3 regions of the Kitasatospora gansuensis genome follow, and region 1 is predicted to be linked to each of the others. Evidence: predicted binding sites of a transcription regulator. Region 1 holds the regulator's gene; each other region holds the start of a gene.

Region 1 (4,617 bases):
CTGGTGCGCGGCGCACCCCAGTACGTCAGCCGCCGGGACTGGCCGCCCTCGGTGGGCGCGACATGGATCTCCGGCGCACCGTCCCGGGTCGACGTCCAGGCGACGTGCCGCCCGTCCGGCGCGAACCTCGGATGACTGACCGGCACCTGATCGGCCGTCAGCCGCCAGGCCCGTCCGCCGTCCAGCGGCGCGAGCCAGATGTCGTCCTCGGCCACGAAGGTCACCAGGTCGCCGTGCAGGTGGGGATGGCGCAGATACGCGCTCGCAGAGGTCGTCACCGAGTCACCTTATGCAGCGCGGGCGCTTCCGCACACGGGTTAGTTGCACTATCCAGGGGCTCGGGGAACTGCGAGGAGGTCTGGCGCTTGGGTCACTGCGAAAGTGCCTGGCCATTTACGTACGTTGAACGCTCCTGAGGTCGGCGTCGCAGTTCCCCGAGCCCCTGGCTGCCGCAGCGCGTGCCTATCCCCAGCGGCCGGTGCGCCCCAGCAGCAGTGCCCCCGCCGCCACGCCCGCCGTGGAGGTCCGGAGCACGGAGGGCCCGAGCCGGTGCGGAGCGGCCCCCGCTTCGGCGAAGGCCGCGAGTTCGTCCGGGGAGACCCCGCCCTCGGGGCCGACGATCAGGATCAGGTCGCCGGTCTCGGGCAGCGGTGCGGTGGCGAGCGGGGCGGAGCCCTCCTCGTGCAGGACGGCGGCGAAGGCCGCCGAAGCGAGCACCGGGGCCAGCTGACGCGTCGTCATCAGCTCGCGGACGTCGGGGAACCGCAGCCGGCGGGACTGTTTGCCCGCCTCCCGGGCGGTGGCCCGCCACTTGGCGAGCGCCTTGGCGCCGCGGTCGCCCTTCCACTGGGTGATGCAGCGGGAGGCGGCCCAGGGGATCACCACGTCGACGCCGACCTCGGTCATGGTCTCCACCGCGAGCTCGCCGCGGTCGCCCTTCGGGAGGGCCTGGACGACGATGATCCGCGGTGCGGGCGCGGGCTCCTGACGGACGCTCAGCACGGTGACGTCCAGCGCGTCCTTGCCGTGCACGGCCGCCACGGTGCCCTCGACGCCGAGACCGAGCCCGTCCGCGAGGGTGACGGCCTCGCCGGGCTCCAGCCGCTTCACGGCGGCGGCATGCCGCCCCTCGGGCCCGTCCAGCCGGACCAGACCGCCGGGGGCGATCCCGGCGAGACGGTCGGTCTCCACGACGAACACGGGGGCGGTCATGCGCTTGCCTTACCTTCGTACTTTCGTAACCGGAACCGGCTCAGCGGCCGTTGAACGCGTCCTTCAGCCGGGAGAACAGCCCCTGCTGGCCCGGTGCGAACGTGCCCGAGGGCCGCTCCTCACCGCGCAGCACCGCCAGCCGCCGGAGCAGGTCCTCCTGCTCGGGGTCGAGCTTGGTGGGCGTCTGCACCTCGACATGCACTATCAGGTCGCCCCGGCCGCCGCCGCGCAGATGCGTGATGCCCCGCCCGTGCAGCGGGATCGACTGGCCGGACTGGGTGCCGGGCCTGATGTCGACCTCCTCCAGACCGTCCAGGGTCTGCAGCGGCACCTGGGTGCCGAGCGAGGCGGCCGTCATCGGGATGGTGACCGTGCAGTGCAGGTCGTCCCCGCGCCGCTGGAAGGTCGGGTGGCTGGTCTCGGCGATCTCGACGTACAGGTCGCCGGCCGGGCCGCCGCCGGGGCCGACCTCGCCCTCGCCCGCGAGCTGGATCCGGGTGCCGTTGTCGACACCGGCCGGGATCTTCACCGTCAGGGTGCGACGGGCCCGGACCCGGCCGTCGCCCGCGCACTCGGGGCACGGGGTCGGGACCACGGTGCCGAAGCCCTGGCACTGCGGGCAGGGGCGGGAGGTCATGACCTGGCCCAGGAAGGACCGGGTGACCTGGGAGACCTCGCCCTTGCCGCGGCACATGTCACAGGTCTGCGCCGAGGTGCCGGGGGCCGCGCCCTCGCCGGAGCAGGTGGTACAGGTGACGGCGGTGTCCACCTGGAGTTCCTTGGTGGTGCCGAACGCGGCCTCCTCCAGGGTGATCTCCAGCCGGATCATCGCGTCCTGGCCGCGCCGGGTGCGCGAGCGCGGGCCGCGCTGACCGGAGGCCGCGCCGAAGAACGCGTCCATGATGTCGGAGAAGCCGAAGCCCGCCGCGCCCGCGCCGAAGCCGCCCGCGCCGCCGCCGTTGGGCGACAGCGGGTCGCCGCCGAGGTCGTAGACCTGGCGCTTGGCCGGGTCCGAGAGCACCTCGTAGGCGGCGTTGATCTCCTTGAACCGCTCCTGCGTCTTCGGGTCCGGGTTGACGTCCGGGTGCAGTTCGCGGGCAAGGCGTCGGAACGCCTTCTTGATCTCGTCCTGCCCCGCATCCCGTCGGACGCCGAGTACCGCGTAGTAGTCCGTGGCCACCAAATGCTCCGCTTGTTCCGCCTCTAGAAGTGCTGCGACTGGTCTGACAGTGCTCTGTTAGGACTCGGCCAGGATCTGACCCACGTACCGTGCGACCGCTCGCACCGCCCCCATTGTGCCCGGGTAGTCCATCCGGGTCGGTCCGATCACGCCCAGCTTCGCGACACTCTGATCGCCCGAACCGTAGCCGACCGAGACCACGGAGGTGGAATTGAGCCCCTCGTAGGCGTTCTCGTGGCCGATCCGGACCGTCATCCCCGCGTCCGCCGTCTCACCCAGGAGACGGAGCAGGACGACCTGCTCCTCCAGGGCTTCCAGCACCGGCTGGATGGTGAGCGGGAAGTCGTGGCCGAAGCGGGTCAGGTTGGCCGTGCCGGCCAGCATGATCCGCTCCTCGTTCTGCTCGGCCAGGGTCTCGAAGAGGGTGGCCAGCACGGTGCTGACGGTGGGCCGGTCGGCGGGCTCGAAAGCCGCCGGCAGGTCCTCCAGCAGACCGGGCACCTCGGGCAGCGGCCGGCCGACCGCCTGGGTGTTGAGCTTGGCCCGCAGGTCGGCCAGCACCGTCTCGCCGACCGCCCCGGGGCAGTCGACCATCCGCTGCTCGACCCGGCCGGTGTTGGTGATCAGGACCAGCATCACCTTGGCCGGGGCCAGCGCCACCAGCTCGACGTGACGCACCGTCGACCGGGACAGCGAGGGGTACTGGACCACCGCGACCTGCCGGGTCAGCTGCGCGAGCAGCCGGACCGTACGGGCCACCGTGTCGTCCAGGTCCACCGCGCCGTCCAGGAAGTGCCGGATCGCCCGGCGCTCGGGGGCGGTCATCGGCTTGACCTCGGCCAGCCGGTCGACGAACAGCCGGTACCCCTTGTCGGTGGGGATCCGGCCCGCGCTGGTGTGCGGCTGGTGGATGTAGCCGTCCTCCTCCAGGGCCGCCATGTCGTTGCGCACGGTGGCCGGGGAGACGCCGAGGTTGTGCCGCTCGACCAGGGCCTTGGAGCCGACCGGCTCCTCGGTGCCGACGTAGTCCTGGACGATCGCGCGCAGCACCGCGAGCTTGCGGTCGTCCAACGGCCGCTCGCTGTACATGGCCACGCACCTCCGTCTTCGCTTCGTCCTGATCCGGTCCGTCCCCTGGCACTCAGCTGGGCAGAGTGCCAGGACAGTACCTGCCAGTGTAAGGCCCGACTCCGGCGGCAGGAACGGTGCCGCCTGGTGATCCTTGCCGCTGTCCCACCCGTGCCGCCCGCCGAATGCCTTCGGCAAGTGGCAGCATCGAAAGCGACAGATCCGGACATAAGGAGCAGTCATGTCGTCAGGCCAGCACTCCCGCTTCGCACCCGACCGCGGGCTGACCGGTCGGATGGTCACCACGATGTTCGTGATCGGGCTGCTCTACGTCGGCTTCACCGGACTGCTGATAGTGCTGCTCCGCGGGGCCTGGCCGCTGATCGTACTGATCTCCGGCGGGCTGTTCGTGGCCCAGTTCTGGTTCAGCGACAAAATCACCCAGCGGGCGATGGGCGCCCGCGAGGTCACGCCCGAGGAGTACCCGCAACTGCACGGCACCATCGACCGGTTGTGCGCCCTGGCCGACATGCCCAAACCCCGGGTCGCGGTCACCGTCACCGACATGCCGAACGCCTTCGCCACCGGCCGCAACCCCGAACGCGCCGTGGTCTGCGTCACCACCGGCCTGCTCCGGCGACTGGAGCCGGAGGAGCTGGAGGGCGTGCTCGCGCACGAGCTGTCGCACGTCGCGCACCGGGACGTGGCGGTGATGACCATCGCCGGCTTCCTCGGCGTCCTGGCCGGGGTGATCACCCGGATCGCGCTGTACGGCGGCCTGATGAACGGCCGCGGCCGCAGCAACGACAGCAACGCGGCGCTCGCGATGATCCTGGTCCCGCTGGTCAGCATGGTGGTCTACGCGGCCAGCTTCCTGCTCACCCGGCTGCTCTCCCGCTACCGCGAGCTGGCCGCCGACCGGGCCGCCGCCCAGCTCACCGGGCGGCCCAGCGCACTGGCCTCCGCCCTGACCAAGGTGACCGGCCAGATCGCCGCCATCCCGAGCGAGGACCTGCGCCGGGCGCAGCCGTACAACGCCTTCTACTTCGCCCCGGCACTGAGCGCCCGGGAGGCCGCGAGCCAACTGATGTCCACCCACCCGTCGCTGGAGCAGCGGCTGGAGCAGCTCGGCCGGATCTCCGCCGAGCTCGGCCGCT
Region 2 (4,617 bases), 690 kb from region 1:
GGCTCACCGCGGGCTGCGTACAGCCCAGCTCCCGGGCGGCGGCGGAGAACGAACCGCTGCGGGCGACGGCGCGCAGGACACGGAGATGGCGGGCCTCGATCATGCTTCAGTTATAAAGCAAAGCTCCGGTTGCACTTTCCAGGGGCTCGGGGAACTGCGAGGAGGTCTGGCGCCGGGGTCACTGCGAAAGTGCCTGACCTTCTACGCACGGATCACCATTTCCGAGGTCGGCGTCGCAGTTCCCCGAGCCCCTGACCGTAGACGGCTGAGCAAATGCCGCGGGCCCGGCTCACCGAAGTGAACCGGGCCCGCGGGTGACTGATCAGGCGTCAGTGCGAGTGGCCGTGGCCGCCGTGGCTGGCGGGCTCCTCGTCGGCCGGCTTCTCGACCACGAGGGTCTCGGTGGTGAGCAGCAGGGACGCGATGGAGGCCGCGTTCTCCAGGGCGGAGCGGGTGACCTTGACCGGGTCGATGACGCCGGCCTTCAGCAGGTCGCCGTACTCGCCGGTGGCGGCGTTGAAGCCGTGACCGTTCTCGAGCTCCGCGACCTTGTGGGTGATGACGTAGCCCTCGAGGCCGGCGTTCTGGGCGATCCAGCGCAGCGGCTCGGCGAGCGCCTTGCGGACCACGGCGACACCGGTCGCCTCGTCGCCGGTCAGGCCGAGGCCGCCGTCGAGCACCTTCTGGGCGTGCACGAGGGAGGCGCCGCCACCGGCGACGATGCCCTCCTCGACCGCCGCGCGGGTCGCCGAGATGGCGTCCTCGAGACGGTGCTTGCGCTCCTTGAGCTCGACCTCGGTGGCCGCGCCGACCTTGATCACGCAGACGCCACCGGCCAGCTTGGCCAGGCGCTCCTGCAGCTTCTCGCGGTCCCAGTCCGAGTCGGTGTTGGCGATCTCGGCCTTGATCTGGTTCACGCGACCGGCGACGGCGTCCGTGTCACCGGCACCGTCGACGACCGTGGTGTCGTCCTTGGTGATGGTGATGCGGCGGGCGGTGCCGAGCACGTCCAGACCGGCCTGGTCGAGCTTGAGGCCGACCTCCTCGGAGATGACGGTGGCACCGGTGAGGGTGGCCAGGTCGCCGAGGATGGCCTTGCGGCGGTCGCCGAAGCCGGGGGCCTTCACCGCGACGGCGTTGAAGGTGCCACGGATCTTGTTGACCACGAGGGTGGAGAGCGCCTCGCCGTCCACGTCCTCGGCGATGATCAGCAGCGGCTTGGAGGTGCCGCCCTGCAGGATCTTCTCGAGCAGCGGGAGGAGCTCCTGGATGCTGGAGATCTTGCCCTGGTTGATCAGGATGTACGGGTCCTCGAGGACCGCTTCCTGACGCTCGGCGTCGGTGACGAAGTACGGCGACAGGTAGCCCTTGTCGAACTGCATACCCTCGGTGAAGTCGAGCTCCACGCCGAAGGTGTTCGACTCCTCGACGGTGATGACACCGTCCTTGCCGACCTTGTCGATCGCCTCGGCGATCAGGTCGCCGACCTGCTGGTCCTGGGCGGACAGGGACGCGACGGCGGCCACGTCCTCCTTGCCCTCGATCTCCCGGGCGCTGGCGAGCAGGTGCGCGGAGACGGCGGCGACGGCCTTGTCGATGCCCTTCTTCAGGGCGGCCGGGCCGGCGCCCGCGGCGACGTTCCGCAGACCCTCGTTGACCAGGGCCTGAGCCAGCACGGTGGCGGTGGTGGTGCCGTCACCCGCGACGTCGTTGGTCTTGGTGGCGACCTCCTTGACGAGCTGCGCGCCAAGGTTCTCGTACGGGTCGTCCAGCTCGATCTCACGGGCGATGGTGACGCCGTCGTTCGTGATGGTCGGGGCGCCGAACTTCTTGTCGATGACGACGTTGCGGCCCTTGGGACCGATGGTCACCTTGACGGTGTCGGCCAGCTTGTTCACGCCACGCTCGAGCGAGCGGCGGGCGTCCTCGTCGAACTGCAGGATCTTCGGCATGATTCCGTTTCCTAAAGGGGTCTACTGACGACGTGAGCCAACAACCGCGCCCCGGGCCCCTGTCACTGGTGACAAGAATCCGGGGCGGGCTGGTACGTCTTACTTCTCGATGATGGCGAGAACGTCGCGCGCCGAGAGAACCAGGTATTCCTCACCCTGGTACTTGACCTCGGTGCCGCCGTACTTCGAGTACAGGACGATGTCGCCGACGGCGACGTCCAGCGGGAGACGCTGGCCGTCCTCGAAGCGACCCGGGCCGACGGCCAGGACGACGCCCTCCTGGGGCTTCTCCTTCGCCGTGTCCGGGATGACCAGGCCGGAGGCCGTGGTGGTCTCGGCGTCGAGCGGCTGGACCACGATGCGGTCCTCGAGCGGCTTGATGGCAACCTTGCTGCTGGCGGTCACGTCCGAGCTCCCCTTCGGAGATTACGGGGTTGTTCTTCAGGTAGGTGGCGATGGGAACGGGTCTGCCGTCGCGGGGGTCAGACTCGCTTCATCGCGTTAGCACTCACCCGGTGGGGAGTGCCAGGAACGACCATAGGCGGCCGTTAGCACTCAGTCAACCAGAGTGCCAACGGCGTGGCCCGGAGAACCGCCGGAACCGAGCAGCCGTACTACGACCGCAAGCCCGAACCGCTGCCTCGACCCAGCAGGCCCGCCGCAGCCGCAGCGGCCGGTGCAACTGATCCGGAGCGGCAGAATGGGCCCGTGGAGATCGAATCGTTCCGGGCCCTGCTGACCGACCAGGGGCAGGCACTGCTCGCCGAACTGCGGGAGTTCAAGCCCGGCGAGGAGCTCGCGCTGGCCACCCGGCTGCGCAAGGAGCACCCGGCCGAGCTGGTCAGCGCGGCGCTCGCGCAGGCGGGGCTGCGGCAGCGGGCCAGGGCGAAGTTCGGCGTGGACGCCGACGCGCTGTACTTCACCCCGAACGGGGTCGAGCAGGCCACCCGCCGCAGCGTGGCCGAGTGGCGGGCGCAGCGGTTCGCCGCGCTCGGCGTGAAGCGGCTGGCCGACCTGTGCTGCGGGATCGGCGGCGACGCGATCGCGCTGGCCCGGGCCGGGATCGCCGTGCTGGCGGTGGACCGGGACGAGCTGACCTGCGCGGTGGCCGCGGCGAACGCCGCCGCGCTGGGCCTGGGCGAGCTGATCGAGGTCCGGCAGGCGGACGTCACCGAGGTGGACGTCACCGGCTACGACGCGGTCTTCACCGACCCGGCGCGCCGGACGGCGCGCGGGCGGGTCTTCGACCCGGAGGCGTACTCCCCGCCGCTCTCCTGGGCGATCGAGGCGGCCCGCCGCACTCCGTACGGGGCGCTCAAGGTGGCGCCCGGCATCCCGCACGCGCTGGTGCCGGACGGCGCCGAGGCGGAGTGGGTGTCGGACCACGGGGAGGTCAAGGAGGCGGTGCTCTGGTTCGGCACCGGGGCCACCGAGCCGCACCGGGCCACCCTGCTGCCGGGCCCGCACACCCTGACGGGCGGTCACCTCCCCGACCCGGCGGCCGGACCGGTCGGGCGCTACCTGTACGAGCCGGACGGCGCGGTGATCCGGGCCCACCAGGTGGCCGAGGTGGCCGCGCAGGTGGACGGCCGGCTGATCGACCCGATGATCGCCTACCTGACCTCGGACCGGCTGGTCGCGACGCCGTACGCGCACGCGTACGAGCTGACCGACGTGCTGCCGTTCCACATCAAGAAGCTCAAGGCACTCCTGAAGGAACGGCGGGTCGGCACCGTGGTGATCAAGAAGCGCGGCATCGCGATCACCCCCGAGGACCTGCGGAAGCAGCTCAAGCCCAGCGGGCCGAACACCGTCACGGTGATCCTCTGCCGGACCGACCGGGGCCCGCTGATGATGCTGGGTCAGCCGGTGACGCCGGGTCAGCCGGCCTGGATGTAGTCCTCCAGCCGGGCCACCGCGAAGCCCTGCTCCTGGATCCGGCGCAGCATCTCGGCGAACATCTCGGTCATCGTCTCGCCCTTGAGGTCCTTGGGTCCCCGGAAGTGCGCCAGCACGATGTCGCCCGCCTTGAGCTTCTTGTCGGCGGCCTGGTACTGCATGTCGTGGATCTGCATCGACTCGCGCCACAGCACGATCGCGCGCGGGCCGCACTGCTGCACCGAGGTGTTCAGCTGCGGGGTGTGCGCGCCGTCGCCGTACGGCGGGCGGAACAGCAGCGGGGCCTTGCCGTACTGCTGGGTGAGCGCGGTCTGGGCGTCGCAGACCTCGGACTTCTGCTTCTCCGCCGAGACCTTGCTGAGCTGGGCGTGGTCGGTGGTGTGGTTGTGCACCTGGTTGCCGAGCGCCTGGAGTGGCTTGAAGTAGCCGTAGTTGTCCTTGACGATGTCCCGGGTCAGGAACATCGAGATCGGGATCTTCAGGTCGGTGATCATCTCGACGAACTTCGGGTCCTTCTCGGCCCCGTCGTCGATGGTCACGAAGACCACCTTGTCCTTGGTCGGCACCTCGCTGAAGACCGGCACCGGGCCGGTGGCGGTGAGCTTGACCGGCTTGTCGGCCGGTGCGGCGGGGGCCGGCGGAAGCGCCGTCAGCCCCCACTTGGCCCACTTGTCGGACGCCGGGGACGCCGGGCTCGCGACGGCTGACGGTGACTCAGCGGCCTTGCCGCCCGAGGAGGTCGGCACCGGCGGACTGGCCGGGGTCT
Region 3 (4,617 bases), 2.0 Mb from region 1:
GACTGATCCGCAGGAGGATCAGAAGTCCATGTCGCCACCCGGCATGCCGCCGCCCGCGGGGGCACCGGCCTTCTCGGGCTTGTCGGCGATGACGGCCTCGGTGGTGAGGAAGAGCGCCGCGATGGAGGCGGCGTTCTGCAGCGCGGAGCGGGTGACCTTGGCCGGGTCGATGATGCCCGCGGCGATGAGGTCGACGTACTCGTTGGTCGCGGCGTTCAGGCCCCAACCGGGCTGCAGGTTGCGGACCTTCTCGACCACGACGCCGCCCTCGAGGCCGGCGTTGACCGCGATCTGCTTGATCGGGGCCTCCAGCGCGACGCGGACGATGTTGGCACCGGTGGCCTCGTCGCCCTCGAGCTCCAGCTTGTCGAACGCGACCGCGGCCTGCAGCAGCGCAACGCCACCACCGGCGACGATGCCCTCCTCGACGGCGGCCTTCGCGTTGCGAACGGCGTCCTCGATGCGGTGCTTGCGCTCCTTGAGCTCGACCTCGGTCGCGGCGCCGGCCTTGATGACGGCCACGCCGCCCGCGAGCTTCGCCAGGCGCTCCTGGAGCTTCTCGCGGTCGTAGTCCGAGTCGCTGTTCTCGATCTCGGCGCGGATCTGGTTGACCCGGCCGGCGACCTGGTCGCTGTCGCCGCCACCGTCGACGATGGTGGTCTCGTCCTTGGTGATGACCACCTTGCGAGCGGTGCCCAGCAGGTCGACGCCGGCGTTCTCGAGCTTGAGGCCGACCTCCTCGGAGATCACGGTGCCACCGGTGAGGATGGCGATGTCGCCGAGCATGGCCTTGCGACGGTCACCGAAGCCCGGGGCCTTGACGGCGACGGACTTGAAGGTGCCACGGATCTTGTTCACGACCAGGGTCGACAGGGCCTCGCCCTCGACGTCCTCGGCGATGATGACGAGCGGCTTGCCACTCTGCATGACCTTCTCCAGCAGCGGGAGCAGGTCCTTGACCGAGCCGATCTTGGAGTTGGCGATCAGGATGTACGGGTCCTCGAAGGACGCCTCCATCCGCTCCAGGTCGGTGGCGAAGTACGCGGAGATGTAGCCCTTGTCGAAGCGCATGCCCTCGGTGAGCTCGAGCTCCAGACCGAAGGTGTTGCTCTCCTCGACGGTGATGACACCTTCCTTGCCGACCTTGTCCATCGCCTCGGCGATGAGCTCGCCGATCTGGGTGTCGGCGGCCGAGATGGAGGCGGTCGAAGCGATCTGCTCCTTGGTCTCGACATCCTTGGCCTGGGCCAGCAGCTGGTCCGAGACGGCCTTGACGGCCTTCTCGATGCCGCGCTTCAGGGCCATCGGGTTGGCGCCGGCCGCGACGTTGCGCAGACCCTCGCGCACGAGCGCCTGGGCCAGCACGGTGGCGGTGGTGGTGCCGTCGCCCGCGACGTCGTCGGTCTTCTTGGCGACCTCCTTGACGAGCTCGGCACCGATCTTCTCGTACGGGTCCTCGAGCTCGATCTCCTTGGCGATGGAGACGCCGTCGTTCGTGATCGTGGGGGCGCCCCACTTCTTCTCCAGGACGACGTTGCGGCCCTTGGGGCCGAGCGTCACCTTGACGGCGTCGGCAAGCTGGTTCATGCCACGCTCAAGGCCGCGGCGAGCTTCCTCGTCAAACGCGATGATCTTGGCCATCGGAAGTGGTCCTCCAGGACACGGTCGACTGCACCGGACCGAGGGGCGCCCGCGACGGACGGCCCTGGTGTGCGGGGGTCTTGTCCCCTACCGCTCCCGGGGGCCTCACCGACCCGGTCCGTTGTCACTCTCATGCTGCGAGTGCTAACGCCAATGATTAGCACTCTCGGGTATCGAGTGCAAGCCCAATCGTGGTAGTGACACGCGAACAGCGGGAACGGGCGGGAACGACAGCAGGCCCGTACGACGGTGTCGTACGGGCCTGCTGCCCAACCAGGTGACGCCAGCTCGTGGCCGAGCCGAGACTCCGAGGTTCGGAAAGGTCAGACCGCCGGCGTACGGACCATGTCCGCCTGCGGGCCCTTCTGTCCCTGAGAGATCTCGAACTCGACCCGCTGGCCCTCCTCGAGGGTGCGGTAGCCGTCCATCTGGATCGCGCTGTAGTGGACGAACACGTCCGCACCACCGTCGACCGCGATGAAGCCGTACCCCTTCTCCGCGTTGAACCACTTGACGGTGCCCTGAGCCATTCCGAACTCCCCTTGTGCTGTGCTGGCCCTTCGCGGACCCGCAGGATGCGGGCCCAGGTCTGAACAGGCACGCCCGAGGGAACCCCCCCTGGGCGCAGCCGTGCACGCCGCAAACGCCCCACCGGGCCACCAGGAGGCGGTCCGGCCGACGGGTGAATGCGTCGATCGCGGCTGAATGTATCCGGACAGACGCCCTCTGCAACAGGGCCAACCTTGCCGAATTCCCCGGCAGCCGAATGGGATATCGCGGGAGGAAAGCGGCAGAATGCGGCAATTCACTCCGGGCATAGCGGACTCATCACCGCAAAATGCGGCCAGATTTCTGACGCTTGCCTGACATCTTCTGTCTCACGCGGTCCGGCGGATGTCTCAACGGCCGGACGGGCCTTGCGTACGCGATCGGCTGACGGTGCGTGGGGCGGGCGGCGGAGCGAGTGCGGATTCGCCGACCCGGGATCGCACTCTACTCCCTCGCACCTGCCCGAATTTCCACCCGACAGCGGCGAGCCGCCGACAGTACCGGAAATAGCGATTCCGGTACGTCGACGGCTCGACGGTATTCCTCGAAGGGCGGGAGTTCAGCAGCCGCCGGCCACCGCGGGAATGATCGAGATGCCCGCGCCGTCCTTGATCTCGGTCTCCAGGCCCTCGGCGAAACGCACGTCGTCGTCGTTCACGTACACGTTGACGAAGCGACGCAGCTTGCCCGCGTCGTCCAGCACCCGGGCGGCGATGCCGGGGTGGTTGGCGTCCAGGTCGGCGATGACGGCGCCCAGGGTGGCGCCCTCGGCGGTGACCTCGGCGACGCCGCCGGTGTAGGTGCGCAGGATGGTCGGGATGCGGACGGTGGCGCTCATGCGCGGGCTCCTAGCGGGGAGGTGAGGGGGGATCAGGCGGAGGCGAGACCGGCGGCGCGGAACGAATCCAGCGTCGGGCGGATGGTGGCGGTCAGACCCGCCTCGGCGACGGCGTCCAGGGTCTTCAGGCCGTCCCCGGTGTTGATCGCGACGGTCTCCTTGGACGGGTCCAGCTGGCCGGTCTCGACCAGCTTCTTCAGCACGCCGATGGTCACCCCGCCGGCGGTCTCGGCGAAGATGCCCTCGGTACGGGCCAGCAGCTTGATCGCCTCGACCACCTCGGCGTCGGTCACGTCCTCGACCGCGCCGCCGGTGCGGCGGGCGATGTCCAGCACGTACGGGCCGTCGGCCGGGTTGCCGATCGCCAGCGACTTGGCGATGGTGTCCGGCTTGACCGGGCGGATCACGTCGTGGCCCGCCTTGAAGGCGGTGGAGACCGGGGAGCAGCCCTCGGCCTGGGCACCGAAGATCTTGTACGGGCGGTCCTCGACCAGGCCGAGCTTGATCAGCTCCTGCAGGCCCTTGTCGATCTTGGTGAGCTGGGAGCCCGAGGCGATCGGGATCACCAGCTGCTCCGGCAGCCGCCAGCCGAGCTGCTCGCAGATCTCGTACGCCAGGGTCTTCGAACCCTCGCCGTAGTACGGGCGGAGGTTGACGTTGACGAAGCCCCAGCCCTCGCCGGCCGGGTCGCCGATCAGCTCGGAACAGAACCGGTTCACGTCGTCGTAGTTGCCCTCGATGCCGACCAGCTCGCCGCCGTAGACACCGGCCATCACGACCTTGCCCTGCTCCAGGTCGTGCGGGATGAAGACGCAGGACTTGAAACCGGCCCGGGCCGCGGCGGCACCGACGGCACCGGCCAGGTTGCCGGTGGAGGAGCAGGAGAGGGTGGTGAAGTTGAAGGCGCGCGCCGCCTCGATGGCGCAGGCGACCACCCGGTCCTTGAAGGAGTGGGTCGGGTTGCCCGAGTCGTCCTTGACGTGCAGCTGGGCGGTGAAACCGAGCTCACGGCCCAGGTTGTCGGCCTTCACCAGCGGGGTCCAGCCCGGGTTCAGGTTGGGCTTGCCCGCCACGTCGGCCGGCACCGGCAGCAGGGGGGCGTAGCGCCAGATCGACGCGGGACCGGCCTCGATCCGCTTGCGCAGCTCCTCGGCGGACTCGGAGCCGAACTCGTACGCGATCTCCAGCGGGCCGAAGCACTCGACGCAGGCGAAGCTCGGACCGAGCGGGAATCGGGTGCCACACTCGCGACAGGACAGGGCGGCAGCGGGGCCGAGGTCGACGGTCGGGGCGGCAGAAACAGCGGTAGCCATGATGGCGGAGGCCTCTCTCCTCATCTTCCCCATGACGCGGGCGCGCCACAGGACGGAATTGGCACCTGTCCCGCCGGATGACCACTGCTGGTCGGCCGTGCGAGAAGGTTGCCGGGACTTCGACGGGCCGTTCCCTCAGTCCCTCTGGATGAGCTCTGTGAAGTTGTGGTCCTGCTCTCCGGCCGACCCCGACGTGCGAAGGTCTGACCGCAGTACGAAGACTGTATCCGAAGGCGCCCGGCAGGGAACCGCGCGTCCGAGTCGCGAGATGCCCTG

The links. Region 1 encodes HrcA, which represses chaperone genes, less so after heat shock. Its sites were predicted from a motif close to TTNGCACTCNGNNNNNCNGAGTGCNAA; they were not measured.
Region 2: groES (co-chaperone GroES) is a predicted target of HrcA. The motif match lies at 2,501-2,527, and genes of this name have one in related genera.
Region 3: groL (chaperonin GroEL) is a predicted target of HrcA. The motif match lies at 1,799-1,825, and genes of this name have one in related genera.

What each region holds. Positions count from the first base shown of each region.
Region 1 covers NZ_JACHJR010000001.1:5,493,384-5,498,000, reverse strand. The annotation lists gene F4556_RS24565 (S41 family peptidase) at 1-278, opposite strand, end outside; gene F4556_RS24560 (16S rRNA (uracil(1498)-N(3))-methyltransferase) at 463-1,212, opposite strand; gene dnaJ (molecular chaperone DnaJ) at 1,253-2,392, opposite strand; gene hrcA (heat-inducible transcriptional repressor HrcA) at 2,450-3,481, opposite strand; gene htpX (zinc metalloprotease HtpX) at 3,702-4,617, shown strand, end outside.
Region 2 covers NZ_JACHJR010000001.1:4,800,700-4,805,316, reverse strand. The annotation lists gene F4556_RS21575 (LysR family transcriptional regulator) at 1-103, opposite strand, end outside; gene groL (chaperonin GroEL) at 330-1,952, opposite strand; gene groES (co-chaperone GroES) at 2,052-2,357, opposite strand; gene F4556_RS21560 (class I SAM-dependent methyltransferase) at 2,661-3,851, shown strand; gene F4556_RS21555 (polysaccharide deacetylase family protein) at 3,833-4,617, opposite strand, start outside.
Region 3 covers NZ_JACHJR010000001.1:3,501,317-3,505,933, forward strand. The annotation lists gene groL (chaperonin GroEL) at 19-1,641, opposite strand; gene F4556_RS15255 (cold-shock protein) at 1,965-2,171, opposite strand; gene F4556_RS15260 (ubiquitin-like small modifier protein 1) at 2,750-3,028, opposite strand; gene thrC (threonine synthase) at 3,061-4,341, opposite strand; SAM riboswitch class I at 4,359-4,496, opposite strand.